DNA from 2 places in the Zooshikella ganghwensis genome. Region 2 is predicted to be linked to the other one. Evidence: predicted binding sites of a transcription regulator. Region 2 holds the regulator's gene; the other holds the start of a gene.
The links. The regulator FliA, encoded in region 2, starts transcription of late flagellar genes. The targets are predictions, from matches to a motif close to CTAAAGTTNNNNNNNNNNCNGCCGATA.
Positions count from the first base shown of each region.

Region 1: a site for FliA is predicted at 5,352-5,378, ahead of KHS79_RS04730 (flagellin N-terminal helical domain-containing protein). Genes of this name have one in related genera too.

Region 1 is NZ_JAEVHG010000002.1:180,410-188,015, reverse strand. Features, by position in the region: gene KHS79_RS04745 (YdcF family protein) at 1-404, opposite strand, end outside; gene KHS79_RS04740 (SulP family inorganic anion transporter) at 441-2,177, opposite strand; gene KHS79_RS04735 (MBL fold metallo-hydrolase) at 2,212-3,108, opposite strand; gene KHS79_RS04730 (flagellin N-terminal helical domain-containing protein) at 3,170-5,242, opposite strand; gene KHS79_RS04725 (carbon starvation CstA family protein) at 5,533-6,957, opposite strand.
Region 2 is NZ_JAEVHG010000007.1:83,279-90,884, forward strand. Features, by position in the region: gene flhB (flagellar biosynthesis protein FlhB) at 1-186, shown strand, start outside; gene flhA (flagellar biosynthesis protein FlhA) at 387-2,531, shown strand; gene flhF (flagellar biosynthesis protein FlhF) at 2,575-4,104, shown strand; gene KHS79_RS12030 (MinD/ParA family protein) at 4,144-4,971, shown strand; gene KHS79_RS12035 (RNA polymerase sigma factor FliA) at 4,971-5,714, shown strand; gene KHS79_RS12040 (chemotaxis response regulator CheY) at 6,027-6,407, shown strand; gene KHS79_RS12045 (protein phosphatase CheZ) at 6,417-7,208, shown strand; gene KHS79_RS12050 (chemotaxis protein CheA) at 7,221-7,606, shown strand, end outside.

The DNA.
Region 1 (7,606 bases), on a different contig from region 2:
TGCCAGTTAGTTTGACTATCGTAGGAGTGTGTTTCGGTTAAAATGTTATCATCATCAATAGCTTGATTGACCAAATACTGTTTCATAAGGTTTGCACCATAAACATTGTTGGTTGGGCGTGAGCCTCCAACACATAAGAATGTATTGATGTTATATTGTCTTGCTAAGGATAGAGCATGATTAAGCCTGCGAAGTGTTTGGTTACCTAATGCCGTATAGTTATTATTAAAATCTCCCATAAGGATAATTAAGGCATCAACTGATGATGAGTCTACGGTATCGTTATGGCTAAATTGGTACGATACATATTTTAACCAGGCAATTGACAGTATTAAATCGATAATTAGTAGCACTATCAGCAGCTTTAGTATCTTTTTTAGAATAGGGCGGTAGCGTGTTTGCATCTCATTAATCATCAGATAGCGTTTATAAACAGGTTATTAGGGGGCTGTTTTTAAGTCTTCAATTGCTTGATGCTGGCTAAGATAGATGTTGCCATTTAGTTGTTTGGTAAAAGTAGTTTTTTGTAGTGTATCCATCACAGGGCCTTTCACTTCTGATAAATGGAAGTGAATATTTAACTCTTGTAAACGACAATTGATGACTTCTAATGTTTCCAGTGCACTTAAATCAATTTCATTAATTGCGGTACACATTAGAATAACATGTTTGACCTTAGTATTCTGAGCAATCAAACTGTATATCTTATCTTCCAAAAAGCTGCTATTGGCAAAGTAAAGACTCTCATCTACACGAATAGAGATAATATGAGGGTAAGTGATGACATTATGACGTTGAATATTACGAAAATGTTCAGTTCCTGGTATTTCGCCTACCACAGCAATATGTGGACGAGCGGTTTTAAGTAAGTGCAGGCTGACTGAAATAGCTACTCCACTCAATACACCGTACTCTACACCAAAGAATAAGGTTATAGTGAGTGTGGTGGTGATCCCTGTAAACTCTGTTCGAGAATATCGCCAGGCTTTTCGAATTAAGCCGATATCAATAAGTGAAATAACGGCCATCACAATGGTGACTGCCAGTGCTGCTTTCGGCAGGTAGAATAGCAATGGTGTAAGCCATAATGCCACAATCGCTATACCCAAGGCAGCAAAAATACCGGCAGCAGGTGTTGAAGCGCCTGCATCAAAATTAACGACAGACCGTGAAAAACCACCTGTAACGGGAAATCCGCCAGAAATTGCAGAGGCTAAGTTAGCAGAGCCTAAACCAATAAGCTCCTGATTTGGATTGATACGCTGACGTTTTTTGGCAGCAAGGGTTTTGCCAATGGATATGGACTCAATAAAGCCAATAATGGCAATTAAAAGTGCAGAACTCGTTAATTGCTGCCAGTGAGCTCCAGTCATTGTAGGCCAACTTAATTGGGGTAAACCCTTGGGAATTTCACCGACGATTGCAACACCTTTTAAGTCAAGCCGAAAATAATAGGTGGTGAGTGTAGCGAGTAAAATGACGATGACGGGTGCTGCTTTTGATAAAAGTTGAGCGTAGTGTAATGGTACTCCCCACGTTGGAAAGTACCTCAAAAAGCAAAGACGTAACCACCATAAACCTGCTAAACAGCTTATGGCCAAAATACAGGTAGTGCTGTGCATTGCCGGTATTGACTGAAATAGGGTCGTTCCCTGTGTAATTAAATTATCACCACTGACTGGAATTCCCAATAGGTGCTTGAGTTGACTAATAATGATAATTATACCGGATGCGCTGATGAAACCAGAAACTACAGGATGAGATAAAAAGTTGGCAATAAATCCAAAACGTAAAATACCCAAAAGCAGCAGTACTAAACCAGAAATAAAAGCAAGGAGAATCGCAAGCGTTGTGTAAGCAGGTGACTCAGGAGAGGCTATAGGCATAATTGCACTGGCGGTCATTAATGAGATAATAGCGACCGGCCCTACGGATAGACTATAACTGGAACCCAAAAATCCATAAAAAACCAGAGGTAAAATGCTGGCATATAAACCCATTTCTGCAGGTAGCCCTGCTAATAATGCATAAGCTAATGACTGAGGGATTAACATAATGGTGACAATAAGTGCAGCAATAAGGTCACCATTAAAATGCTCAGTTTTATAGTTTTTAAGCCATTGCCTTGCTGGAAACAGCTGCTTTATGACAGACAGGATGAAAGAGTTTAGCTGCATAAGAGAGCACTTATTATATTATTTTCAAAAACGATTAAAAACCGTTGATGGGTAGTTTAAGGTATGTTGCACCATTATCAGCAGGAAGAGGGAGCTTTCCTCCACGAATATTCACTTGCAAAGCAGGGATGATGAGTTGTGGCATGGTTAAGATGGCATCTCGCTGTTGTCGTAGCGTAATAAATTCTTGTTCAGTGACTTGCGCGTTGATATGAATATTGTTTTCTTGCTCGGTTTTTACTGAGGATTCGAACTGCAACTGTCGTCCATCAGGGCAATAGTCGTGACACATAAAAAGGCGTGTGGTATCAGGTAAATTAAAAATTCTTTGAATTGATTGATAAAGGGTTTTGGCATCTCCACCAGGAAAGTCTGTACGTGCTGTACCACTGTCAGGCATAAAAAGGGTATCGCCAATAAAAGCTGTATTGCCAATTACATACGTCACACAAGCAGGGGTATGACCGGGGGTTTGCAAAACGTGACCGGTAAGCTGACCAATTTGAAAGCTGTCGCCATCATTAAAAAGGGTATTAAATTGTGAGCCATCACAAGGGACAGAATGCGTGTCATTAAAAAACCTGGCAAAAGTAGATTGCACTTCGGTCACTTTATTACCAATCCCTAGCTTTCCACCCAATTGTTGTTGTAAATAATCTGCAGATGTAAGGTGGTCTGCGTGAATATGGGTTTCTAATATCCACGCTAACGATAAATGATGTTCGTGAATATAATGAATAAGCTGATCGGCTTGGGCAAAATGTAAACTACCTGATGCATAATCAAAATCTGCGACGGGATCAATAATCGCACATGCAGATGAGTTAGGGTCTTTAACGATGTACGTCAGAGTTTGTGAATGTGGGTCATAAAACGCTGTGACTTGGGGTTGAGTGGCTAAACTTGGGGTGAAAGGTAAAGCGCCATCCATGCTTAATTCTCCATTACTTATATCGTCTTGGCTGTGATTATTTAAACATTAGCACGTTAACTTAAAAATCTAATAACGCCAATACTTGCTGTGCATTGGCATTGGCTTGAACCAACACGGAAATTCCAGCTTCCTGTAATACTTGTGCTCTGGAAAATGCAGCTGTTTCGGCTGCGAAATCAGCATCAACAATACGAGAATTCGCTGCTGAAAGATTTTCACTAAAAACACTTAGGTTATTTACACTGGACTGAAAGCGATTTTGAAGTGCACCTAAAGAGGCTTGTAGGCTGCTGACTTGATCTATAGCATTATCGATAGATGTTAAAGCATCTGTGGCGTTACTTGCTGTTGTGATGTCGACATTATCCAATAATTTACCATCTTCAACATTACCAAATTCACCCACACGAAACCCTGAACGATCAATGGCTGAAAAAGGGTTTTGGGTTGTTATATCAATTTGACCTGCGCCTGTTAATAGAATTGATGAGCCTGTATCTGCACCAATTGACGCAACATTAAACCCGGCTTCTGCCACATTGGCACTATCATTAGCCAGGTTAATATTTCGGCCATCTGCGGCAACTAAACGAAATGATGTACCAAAGGCTTCTGCCGTTACCCCTGTGACACCCTGCTTACTGTTAACAGCAGTAAGCACATTGTTAATGATAGTGCTTGCTGAATCAGCAGCATTAAAACTGATGTTGATGGTTTCGCCATTAATATCGATGGATTCATTACGGGTACTGCCTGTAGTAATTGCTGTGCCATAGGCAATGGTTGGTAAAGCTGTGGCAGTAACGCCTGTTTGACCCGTAACCCGATTAATGGCTGCAGCTTTGGCGATAGCACTTCCATCTTTGTTATTAAATGAAGCTGTATCATCACTGGTTAATGAAGGGCCAACGGCTACACCGTTAATGACTAAATCGCCGGATTGTAAAGCTTGTGTCACTCCGACTCGACGACCAACAACACCACTGTTACCACCACTAAAAGTACCTTTCAGTAAGCCGGTAAAGCGATCAATATCAGATCGACCAAAGTCGATATTAATATCAGCGCCACTGCGGGAAATAAGAGTGTAGCTGCCGACAAAGGTTTGAGCCGCACCACTGATGCCTACAGCAACCGCTGCGGATAAGCCCGAACCATTATCATCATACACAATGTTGCGTCCATCATCGGCGATAAGTGTTATGCCCGTATTAATACTGCCGGTGTTTTCAGCACGTACACCAGTTTGCCCTTGAGCTGCATTAATGGCTGTCACCACAGACTCTCGGTTGGCATCAGCACTGAGTGCATTATTGGTAGCAACCGCAATGGTTGTGCCATTGATAAGGATATTACCGCTAACGGTTGCATTGGTTGCAGCTAAAAAGTCCGCGTAGCCAACCACGTTGGTGTTTGCACGGGCAGTAACACCTGTTTGGTCACTTACACTGTTGATCGCTGCGGCAATGGCAATTCCACTTTTCTCATTATCTGCACTGGATAAACTATCATTGGTGGAAGACGGAGCAGGGACTGCAATGCTGTTAATGACTATATCGCCCGCTAGCAGTGAAGTGAGTGATCCAGGTCTGGTGGACGATATACCATCAGTAAGGGCGCTACCAAGTCGGTCTGGTGTAATAGCACTGATGGATACAGGAATTGTTTCACCCAGATTAGTACCCACTTGGAAGTTTGTTTTAGAAAGGGAGCCGTTTAACAGAGGTTTCCCATTGAATGTTGTGTTATTAGCTACGTCTTGAATTTCATCAATGAGTTGCTGGACTTCTTCATTGAGCGAGTCTCTATCCAACGAAGTATTACTGCCATTTGATGACTGTAATGCCAGTTCTCGAATACGTTGGAGGTTAGTTGTGATAGAGGAAAGTGCTCCCTCAGCCGTTTGAGTAAGTGAAATGCCATCGTTTGCATTACGAATAGCAGTGGCCGTTGAGCTTATTTGTGTACCGAATCGAATGGAAATTGCCAGCCCTGCTGCATCATCACTGGCATTGTTGATACGTAGCCCAGAGGAAAGCCGTTCAAGGGCTGTTGCTTGCGCTTGTTGCGTTTGATTTAGGTTACGCTGAGCAATCAGTGATAGCAGGTTTGTATTAATAATCTGGGGCATGGTGAACCCTCCCCATTAGCGCACAGCTGCCAACTTGCTTGGGGCAGGACTAGTGGTTAGTGAGTAATAACATAACTGATTGAAAGCTCATTTCATCACTCATTCTCAGTATTGGTGGGATTTGAAGAGATGTTAAAGATGTTTCAGAATTATTACGCTTAATTGTAATGAGTAAAAGTTATGACCAGACTATGAGTAAAAAAATATGAATAAAAAAAGGCGACATAAGCCGCCTAAGTATAGTGCTGCAATGGAACAACGATTTCTCCAGTAGTAGGTTGATTTAACCGTTAACCATTTTGCTCCTGAGGTAATAAAGCAGGTTTTTTATACTTCCAGAAAAAGCCAGCAGTGAACACGACTGTAGTCACTGCACCGATGATGGTGGCAACGTTCATTGGCAGGTTAAAGCCAATTTCAGCGTTGGCTAGATAAGTTATGGTGACTGCCGTCATAAACATTGCGGGTATTGTACAAATCCAGTGCAGCTTACCTTCTTTAATCAGATAGGCTCCAGCAGCCCAAAGCATAATCATTGCTGTGGTTTGGTTTGCCCAGCCAAAATAGCGCCAGATAACGCCGAACTCAGCTTTGGTGATAAGGAAGCCAATCACAAACATAGGGATAGCGATTAATAGGCGTTTTACTAGCGCTTTTTGAGGTAATTTAAAGAAGTCAGCAACAATGAGGCGGGCACTACGGAATGCTGTATCACCAGAAGTGATCGGTAAAACAATTACCCCCAGTATGGCCAGAACACCACCTATTGCACCCAGCAGTGAAGTAGAAACTTCATGGACAACTGCGGCAGGCCCACCAGATGCCAGGGTCGCATTAAGCGCTTCAGGGCTTTCATAGAATGATAAGCCTAAAGTACACCAGATTAACGCAATAACACCTTCACCAATCATCGCACCGTAGAAAATAAAACGACCTGATTTTTCATTTTGCATGCAACGAGCCATTAGTGGTGACTGTGTTGCATGAAAGCCTGAAACTGCACCACAAGCAATGGTAATAAATAGTAAAGGCCAAAGTGGAAGCTCTTTAGGGTGTAGGTTGCTGAAATCTAAGCCTGCGGAGTAAAAGCCTTTGTCACTGATACCTAAACCAACGAGCAAGCCTATAGACATAAATAGTAACAAGGCGCCAAAGAAGGGGTAAAAGCGGCCAATAATTTTATCGACGGGCACAATCGTTGCGATAATGTAATAACCAAAGATGATGGCTACCCACCAAGCAACATTCATTTCAGACAAGCTACCAAGCAGTTTGGCTGGCCCAAGCACAAATACCACGCCAACCAGTAACAACAGCAGAACCGCGAAGATATTCATAAAGTGTTTAGCGGCAACACCTAAGTGTTGGCCTACTACGCTGGGAACACTGGCTCCTTTAGCTCGCACAGAAAGCATACCTGAAAAGTAATCATGAACAGCACCGGCAAAGATGCAGCCAAATACAATCCAGAGCATGGCAACTGGGCCATAAAGTGCCCCTAAAATCGGGCCAAAGATGGGGCCTAGTCCGGCTATGTTAAGTAGTTGAATAAGGTAGACTTTTTTATCAGACATGGGGACAAAATCAACCCCATCGTTCATTGTTAGTGCGGGTGTTTTTTGTTCGGGGCGGGGACGGAAAATTTTCTCAACCAGTCCTCCGTAGACAAAATAGCCGGCAATCAGCGCGCCGACGCAAAGTAGAAACCACATCATGTTGATGGCCCTCCCAATTATAGTACTGTCTTTATCCTGCCCTGCCAGTTTATCCCGGTTGATATATAAAGAAGGACTGACAAATAGGTGAGTGGCTGAATAGTCTGGGGAGTGGTTGGAAAACATGTGGGAGTGGTTGCAGTGGTGTGACACACACATAAAAGTATTACCGCTGAGGGGTAGCCTATCGACTTTAATAATGTACAGCCCTTAGATCACAGTACAGAGCAGTGGCCTATTAACTGTACTTTATATAAAAGCTATTTTTTTAAAGCCTTATGCCTACAAAGGTTGGATAACACCCTTCGAACACGCCGTGAATCCTTCCTTGGAGGCTTGATTGCCGCATCCTTGCGGCAAACAGTTCGAAGTAAGTTATCCAGCCTTTGTTTGAGGCTGGTACACATTGCAACATTACATGTATAGACATGTATAGTGTTCAAGTGATAAGTAATAATCGGACTGTTGAGGTAGCAGTAAATTAATTTATGTTTTGTATTGTTGATAAAGTTAAAGTCGGTAGAAGTATTGAGTTATGTGATTTGGGAAAAGTATATTGAGTGCCGTCGTGTTGTTCATCGAAGAATTGATATAAAAAATCAGCAGAAGATTAGCCTGACCCAGCTAGTATCAATCGGTTTTATTTTGC
Region 2 (7,606 bases):
GCTCCACCACTTAGCCGGGCTATTTACCATAGTACTGAGCTAAACCAACAGATACCCAGTGGTTTATACATTGCGGTTGCCCAGGTGTTGGCTTACGTGTATCAGCTCAAGCAAAAACGTACTGGTCAGAAGCCGCGCCCCCCAAAAGATTACCCTATACCTGAAGAGTTTCGTCGCGACAATTAAATGGCAGTGAGATTGCGTGTTCAAAGAAGCTAAACCAATTTTTTTGCACAGATTTTCCTCAAGGCTTAGAGCGGAAGGGAGCTTTTCCTAAGATACAAAGGTGGGAAAGGTTTTTGCAAATGCTTTGAAAGCTGATAAGGCACAGGTTGATGATCAACATTCCTTAATGACAGGGAGCAGGCTGAGTGGCAGACCGTTCTATGGTAGTGAATACGCTAAAAGGCCTTGGTCAAGGTAACTTAGGGGTGCCCGTGTTATTAATGGCGATCTTAGCCATGATGACGCTTCCCGTCCCGCCTTTTCTACTGGATGTTCTATTCACCTTTAACATTACTCTGGCACTGGTTGTTTTGCTGGTGTGTGTTTATAGTCTGCGGCCGCTGGATTTTGCGGTCTTTCCCACTATTTTGCTGGTAGCAACATTATTACGGCTGGCGCTGAATGTGGCGTCAACCCGTGTCGTTTTATTGCGAGGGCACACGGGAGGGGATGCTGCAGGTAAAGTCATTGAAGCATTTGGTGAAGTGGTTATTGGCGGCAACTATGTGGTGGGGCTGGTGGTTTTCGTTATTCTCATCATTATCAACTTTGTGGTAGTGACGAAGGGCGCAGGCCGAATATCTGAAGTATCTGCGCGGTTTACCTTGGATGCGATGCCTGGGAAGCAGATGGCGATTGATGCCGACTTAAATGCCGGCCTGATCAATCAGGATCAGGCTCGTTCTAGACGTGCAGAAGTAGGGCAAGAGGCTGACTTTTATGGCTCCATGGATGGTGCCAGCAAGTTTGTGCGGGGCGATGCAGTGGCAGGGTTGTTAATTCTAGCCATCAATATCATTGGCGGGTTATCCATTGGTATGGCTCAGCATCAGCTACCCTTTCAAACCGCATTGCAGAATTACTCTCTACTGACTATTGGTGATGGTCTGGTAGCGCAAATTCCCTCTTTGCTACTCTCCACCGCAGCAGCGATTATGGTGACCCGTGTTTCTGATGCCAAGGATATGGGGCATCAGGTACGTCAGCAGATGTTCTCATCACCCAAAGCCATCGGCGTTGCAGCAGCAATATTAATGGTGATGGGGTCTATTCCCGGTATGCCACATGTTGCATTTTTGGGGTTGGGGGGACTAGCGGCAATGGGAGCCTGGTTGATTTACCATCGTCAAAAAATCAGCGCTACGACAACAGCCGAACCCAGCAAAGCCGTACAGCCTGCAGCGGGTGGCCAGGTTGTGCCGACCGGGGCTGCCGCCCAAGCAGGACCTGCACCTATCGAAACCAAGGAGTTAGGCTGGGATGATGTCACACCAGTTGATATGGTTGGACTGGAAGTGGGCTATCGATTAATACCCCTGGTGGATAAAGCGCAGGGTGGCGAATTACTCAGTCGGATCAAAGGCGTTCGCAAAAAGCTCTCTCAGGAGCTGGGGTTTCTCCTTCCTTCAGTCCATATCCGTGACAACCTTGATTTATTACCCAATGTGTATCGGATTACCTTAATGGGGGTGACCATCAGTGAGGCCGAGGTTCATCCTGAGCGGGAGCTGGCAATTAACCCAGGACAGGTATTTGGCTCTTTGGAAGGAATTGCTGCCAAAGATCCGGCATTTGGTCTTGATGCCGTGTGGATTGAGCCAGGGCTAAAAGATCAGGCTCAAACGTTAGGCTACACCGTTGTTGATGCGTCAACTGTGGTGGCCACTCACCTAAACCAAGTGCTGTTTAAACATGCCCATGAATTGATAGGTCATGATGAGGTGCAACGGTTGCTGGAGCTATTGGGGCGTCAATCACCGAAACTGGCTGAAGAGCTACCCAGTAAAGTTTCGCATAGTACTTTACTCAAAGTGTTGCAAAGCTTACTGATTGAGCGCATTCCGGTAAGGGATATTCGCACCATCGCAGAAGCGCTGGCTGAAATAGGGGCAAAGAGTCAAGATCCCGCCACTTTAACTGCTTCAGTGCGAACGGCACTAGCGCGCTCCATTGTGCAAAGTATTGTAGGTACATCAGATAAGATTCCCGTCATCACACTTGAGCCTCAGTTGGAACAAATGTTGCTGCAATCTGCTCAGCAGGCTAAGCAATCTGGAATGAGTGTGGAAGATGGCTTTGTCATTGAGCCTAGTTTGGCTGAACGTTTACAGCGCTCACTGCAAGAGGCAGTGTCCCGGCAGGAAATGGCAGGTCAGCCGGCAGTGCTGCTGGTAGCGGGACCGATTCGGCCTATGTTAGCCAGGTTCGCTCGATTTGGTATACCCAGCCTGCATGTATTGGCTTATCAAGAGATTCCAGACAATAAAGAAGTGACTATTGTCGCCAGTGTGGGCCAGCATGAGTAGTTGTTGGCAGTAACTGAGATAAGGCACGGCATAGGAAGAGCTTATGAATATTAAACGCTACTTTGCTGCGGATATGCGCCAAGCACTTAAGCTGGTTAAACAGGAGTTAGGTGCTGATGCCACCATTCTTGAACAACGGCGGGTAGCGGGTGGGGTTGAACTCGTCGTTGCCAGGGATGCACCAACAATTCCCTCGCAGGCTTCAGCTGCATCTCGCCACCGTTCAGATACCCAGAAAAAAGACTCAACAGCCGCATATAAGCAAAATCATGCCTTCGCTCAGGACGATGAGTTTCACTGGCAAGGACATCAGGTTAATCAGCAAATGCAGTCAGAGCCGTTGGCTAGGCGGCAAGCACCTCAACAATCCCTTGTCGATTTAGCGCATTACAAACAAGAGAGCCGTTTGCGGGATACCAAAAAAAACAAAACGGTACCGACTAAATCGCATAAGCTCAACACTCCGCAAACGAAGGCAAGGCCTAGCACCAATGCTTATCAGGATGTACAAAGCCATAAATCTCAACAGGATAAACCTTATCAAGAAATTCAGTGGCAGCAAAAACAAGCCTTAGGTGATTCCCAAAAACAACAACATGAGCAAGTAGGTGATACAGCACCTGGGCTGCTGACCAATTTACAGCAAGAGTTGCATGGTATGAGGATGTTGCTACAGCAGCAGATGGGGCAAAAAGCCTGGGGCGATTTTTGTCAGCTTAACCCCGTTGCCGCAATGGTCTGGCGGCGCCTAGTGGGGATGGGCCTGTCACCACAGCGAAGCCATGCGATTGTGCAAAACATTCCAGCCGATAGTGCTGTAAAAGTGGCATGGCGACATGTATTGGGCCAGCTTAGCCGTTTGCTGAATACCACTAAGCGAGATTTAGTCGACAGTGGAGGAGTTTTTGCACTGCTTGGGACCACTGGCAGTGGTAAAACCACCACCGTGGGCAAACTGGCTGCTCGTTATGCCTTGCAGCATGGCACCGAGTCACTGGGGTTGATTACCTTAGATACTTTCCGTATAGGCGCCTGTGATCAGTTAAAAACCCTTGGCCGCATTTTAAATGTGCCAATCCGTGTGGTGAATGATTTGTCAGGCTTACAACAGGCATTGGACGCCTTTCGTAGTAAATCATTGATTTTAATTGATACGGCGGGTCTGCATCCGCAGGATGATAATTTGCAGCTACAATTAAATTTACTTGATCAAGTACGGCCAATGGTTCGGAATTTTCTGGTGTTGGCTACTACCAGCCAACGTGCAGTACTTGAGCAAGCAATCGATACTTACTCGACAGCACAAACAGTGGGTACGATTCTGACGAAAGTGGATGAAACACATAATCTAGGCGAGTCTTTGGATATGGTGATGGCTGCCCAGCTTGCGGTTTCTTATTATGCCGATGGACAGCGTATTCCTGAAGATATTGCCCTAGCGCGCAGTCATACGTTGTTGAGTCGAGCGGTAGCAATATCGGGAGCACTGGCTGAAGATGATGCCGCATGGCTTGTACAACAGGAATGGACTATAGCAGGACACTCACTGTTTAATGAGTGTGCTGTTGGGTAATTACAAATTATTATGTTTGTTGTCTGAGTAAACAACACGATGGGAATTAAACATCCAGTTCAGGTACTCGCTGTAACCGGAGGTAAAGGAGGTGTAGGCAAGACCAATGTGGCGCTTAACCTGAGTATTGCTCTGGCAGAAATGGGGCGTCGCGTCATGCTGCTTGATGCTGATTTGGGGCTCGCTAATATTGATGTCTTGCTGGGCTTGTCACCAAAACACACCATCGCGGACGTGTTGGCAGGTAAGTGTGAGTTACGGGATATTCTTTTACACGGGCCTGGCGGTATAAAAATTATCCCCGCATCCTCCGGAACACAGGCGATGACACAGCTATCCTTGCAGCAGCATGCAGGGTTAATTAGTGCCTTCAGTGATCTTAATGACCAACTGGATGTGTTAATGATTGATACCGCTGCGGGGATTTCCAGCTCAGTGGTTAGCTTTGTAATTGCCAGCCAAGAAGTGCTGATCGTTGTCACCAATGAGCCAACCTCCATTACTGATGCCTATGCGCTGATTAAGTTGCTCCATCGAGATCACCAGGTCATGCGTTATCGGGTTATTGCCAATATGGTGCGAAGTCAGCAGGAGGGTCAGCAACTTTTTAATAAGCTGACCAATGTCACCGAGCGCTTTTTGGATGTCACCATGCAGTATTTAGGGGCTATTCCTTTTGATGACGCCTTACGTAAAGCGGTGCAGCGGCAACGCCCCTTATTGGAGTGTTATCCTCGGGCAAAAGCGGCAATAGCGATACGAGCGCTGGCGCAGAAGATTGATAACTTTCCCTTACCAGCCTCACCTCGAGGGCATTTGGAATTTTTTGTGGAAACCTTGGTGTCCTGTGAAGTCGGACGTTGTTGATGAAATCAATGCAAGGTGTTGGACTATATTCCCAGGTAAGTGGGCAGCAAGGACAGCAACTTGTCCAGCGTTATGCCGGACTTGTTAAACGAATCGCCTTACATACTGCTGCCCGACTTCCTGCCAGCGTACAGTTGGATGACCTGATTCAAGCAGGAATGATCGGGCTGCTAGAGGCTGCGCGAAAATATGATGCGAGTAAAGGGGCCTCATTTGAAACCTATGCCACCATTCGTATCCGAGGCAGTATTGTCGATGAAATCCGCAAAGGGGATTGGGTGCCGCGCTCTGTGCATCGAAATAGTCGACGAATTGCTGAGGCTATTCAACAGATCGAAGCAAAGTATGGCCGTGACGCCAAGGATCAGGAAATAGCAGAAGCACTTTCCCTTTCACTGGATGACTACTATGCCATGTTGAGTGATTTATCAGGTAGTCGATTGTTTTCATTTGAGGAGCTGACCGCGGCTGGGGATACATCACAAGCATCATTAGCCAGCGAACACACAAGCGATAAACCACCAGATGAACTCCAGCAGAAAAAACTGCGGCATGATTTAGCGCAGGCAATACAAATGTTGCCAGAAAGAGAGCAACTGGTGCTGGCACTTTATTACGATGAAGAGCTAAACCTTAAAGAAATTGGGCAGGTGTTAGGGGTAAGTGAGTCTCGAGTGAGTCAAATTCATTCACAAGCCGCTATGCGACTTCGTGCTCGGTTAGCTGACTGGCAGCCCGAATAATCTCAGTCTTTAATAAAATCATAATCTTTATGTTCTAACACCATTCAACCACAGTAGATGTAGTCTAAGACACGTCAGGTTAATACAAAAAAAATTGATTGAGTATTATTGAATAATTATCCCAGTCTTTTAAAGGTCATGATTTAGTCCTTGTTTCTGGCTATAAAGTGTTATTGCGTAATGAAAATGTTTTGAACACTTTCTAAACATAAATCGAATAAACTGGCATGCCAATAATCACCTACTAGACTTGTAGTAGATGTAAAAAGGCAGCATCTGTGCATCATGAGGGAGGTCGCCTTGGATAAAAATATGAAGATCCTTATTGTGGATGACTTTTCCACCATGAGGCGAATCATTAAAAACCTACTGCGAGACTTGGGGTTTACCAACACGGCAGAAGCGGATGACGGTCAAACAGCACTTCCAATGTTGAAAAGTGGTGGCTTTGATTTTTTAGTGACGGACTGGAATATGCCGGGTATGACGGGAATTGACTTATTAAAAGCCGTTCGTGCTGATCCTAAGCTCGCTTCTTTACCGGTTTTAATGGTAACGGCTGAAGCAAAACGAGACCAAATTGTTGAGGCTGCACAAGCTGGCGTTAATGGCTATGTAGTCAAGCCTTTTACTGCTCAAGTATTGAAAGAAAAAATTGAAAAAATATTTGAGCGTGTGGAAGCGGGTGGTTAAGAGGCTGATATGTCGTTATTAGATAAATACACTGAAGGGCTCACACCAGCAGAGCTTGAAAAAGACTTAAAAAGCCGCGCCCACCAAATGGTGGAGTATTTGGAAAAAGGTAATTTAAAAGATGCCATTCAGGTAATTCACGAAATTAATGAGGTACGCGATAAAAGTCTTTATAAAGAGATTGGCCGTTTAACCAGAGCCTTGCATGAAGCGATTATGAACTTTCATTTGGAAGCAGGCTTTTCTGGAGAAGATAAAGAACAAATTTCCAGCATGGCGGACGCCTCTGAGCGTTTAAACTATGTCACCAAAATGACTGAAAAAGCGGCGAATCGCACCATGGATCTGGTGGATGCCAGTGTACCTATTGCGGGTGATATTGCTGAACAATCGAAAAATTTGCGTGAAAGCTGGCAAAAGTTACGTAAGCGACAGATGAAGCCTACGGAATTTCGCGAGTTGTACCAACATATTGAAGTGTTTTTAGACTCCACTGAAGGAAAAGCAAATACACTGTATAGCAATTTAAACGAAATTATTTTGGCTCAGGACTTTCAGGACTTAACGGGCCAGGTCATTAAAAAAGTCGTGGATTTGGTAGCTGAAGTTGAAGAAAGCCTGGTTAATTTAGTGCGTATGGCAGGACAGCTCGATACGATAACAGGCATTGAACATCGCTTTGAGACGAAGGAAAAAGATAAAACCGTTGCCGAAGGGCCTCAGATGCGTGCAGAAGAACGTACTGATGTGGTATCAGGTCAGGATGAGGTTGATGACCTATTATCCAGCTTGGGGTTCTAGGGGAGTTATTTCATGAGTTTTGATGCTGATGAAGAGATTCTACAAGACTTTCTTGTCGAAGCTGGGGAAATCTTGGAGCTGTTATCTGAGCAGTTAGTTGATCTTGAAAACCGTCCAGATGATAAAGATTTACTGAATGCAATCTTCAGAGGCTTTCACACGGTTAAAGGTGGGGCAGGTTTTCTCCAGCTCAATGCGCTGGTTGAATGCTGTCATGTTGCTGAGAATGTGTTTGATACATTACGGAATGGGCAGCGCGCTGTAACGCCCGAACTGATGGATGTTGTTCTGCAAGCGTTAGACAAAGTGAATGAAATGTTTAGTCAGGTTCGCGACCGACAGGAACCTGAGGCTGCGGACAGGGAGCTCATTGAAGCCCTGACCAGGTTTGCTGCGCC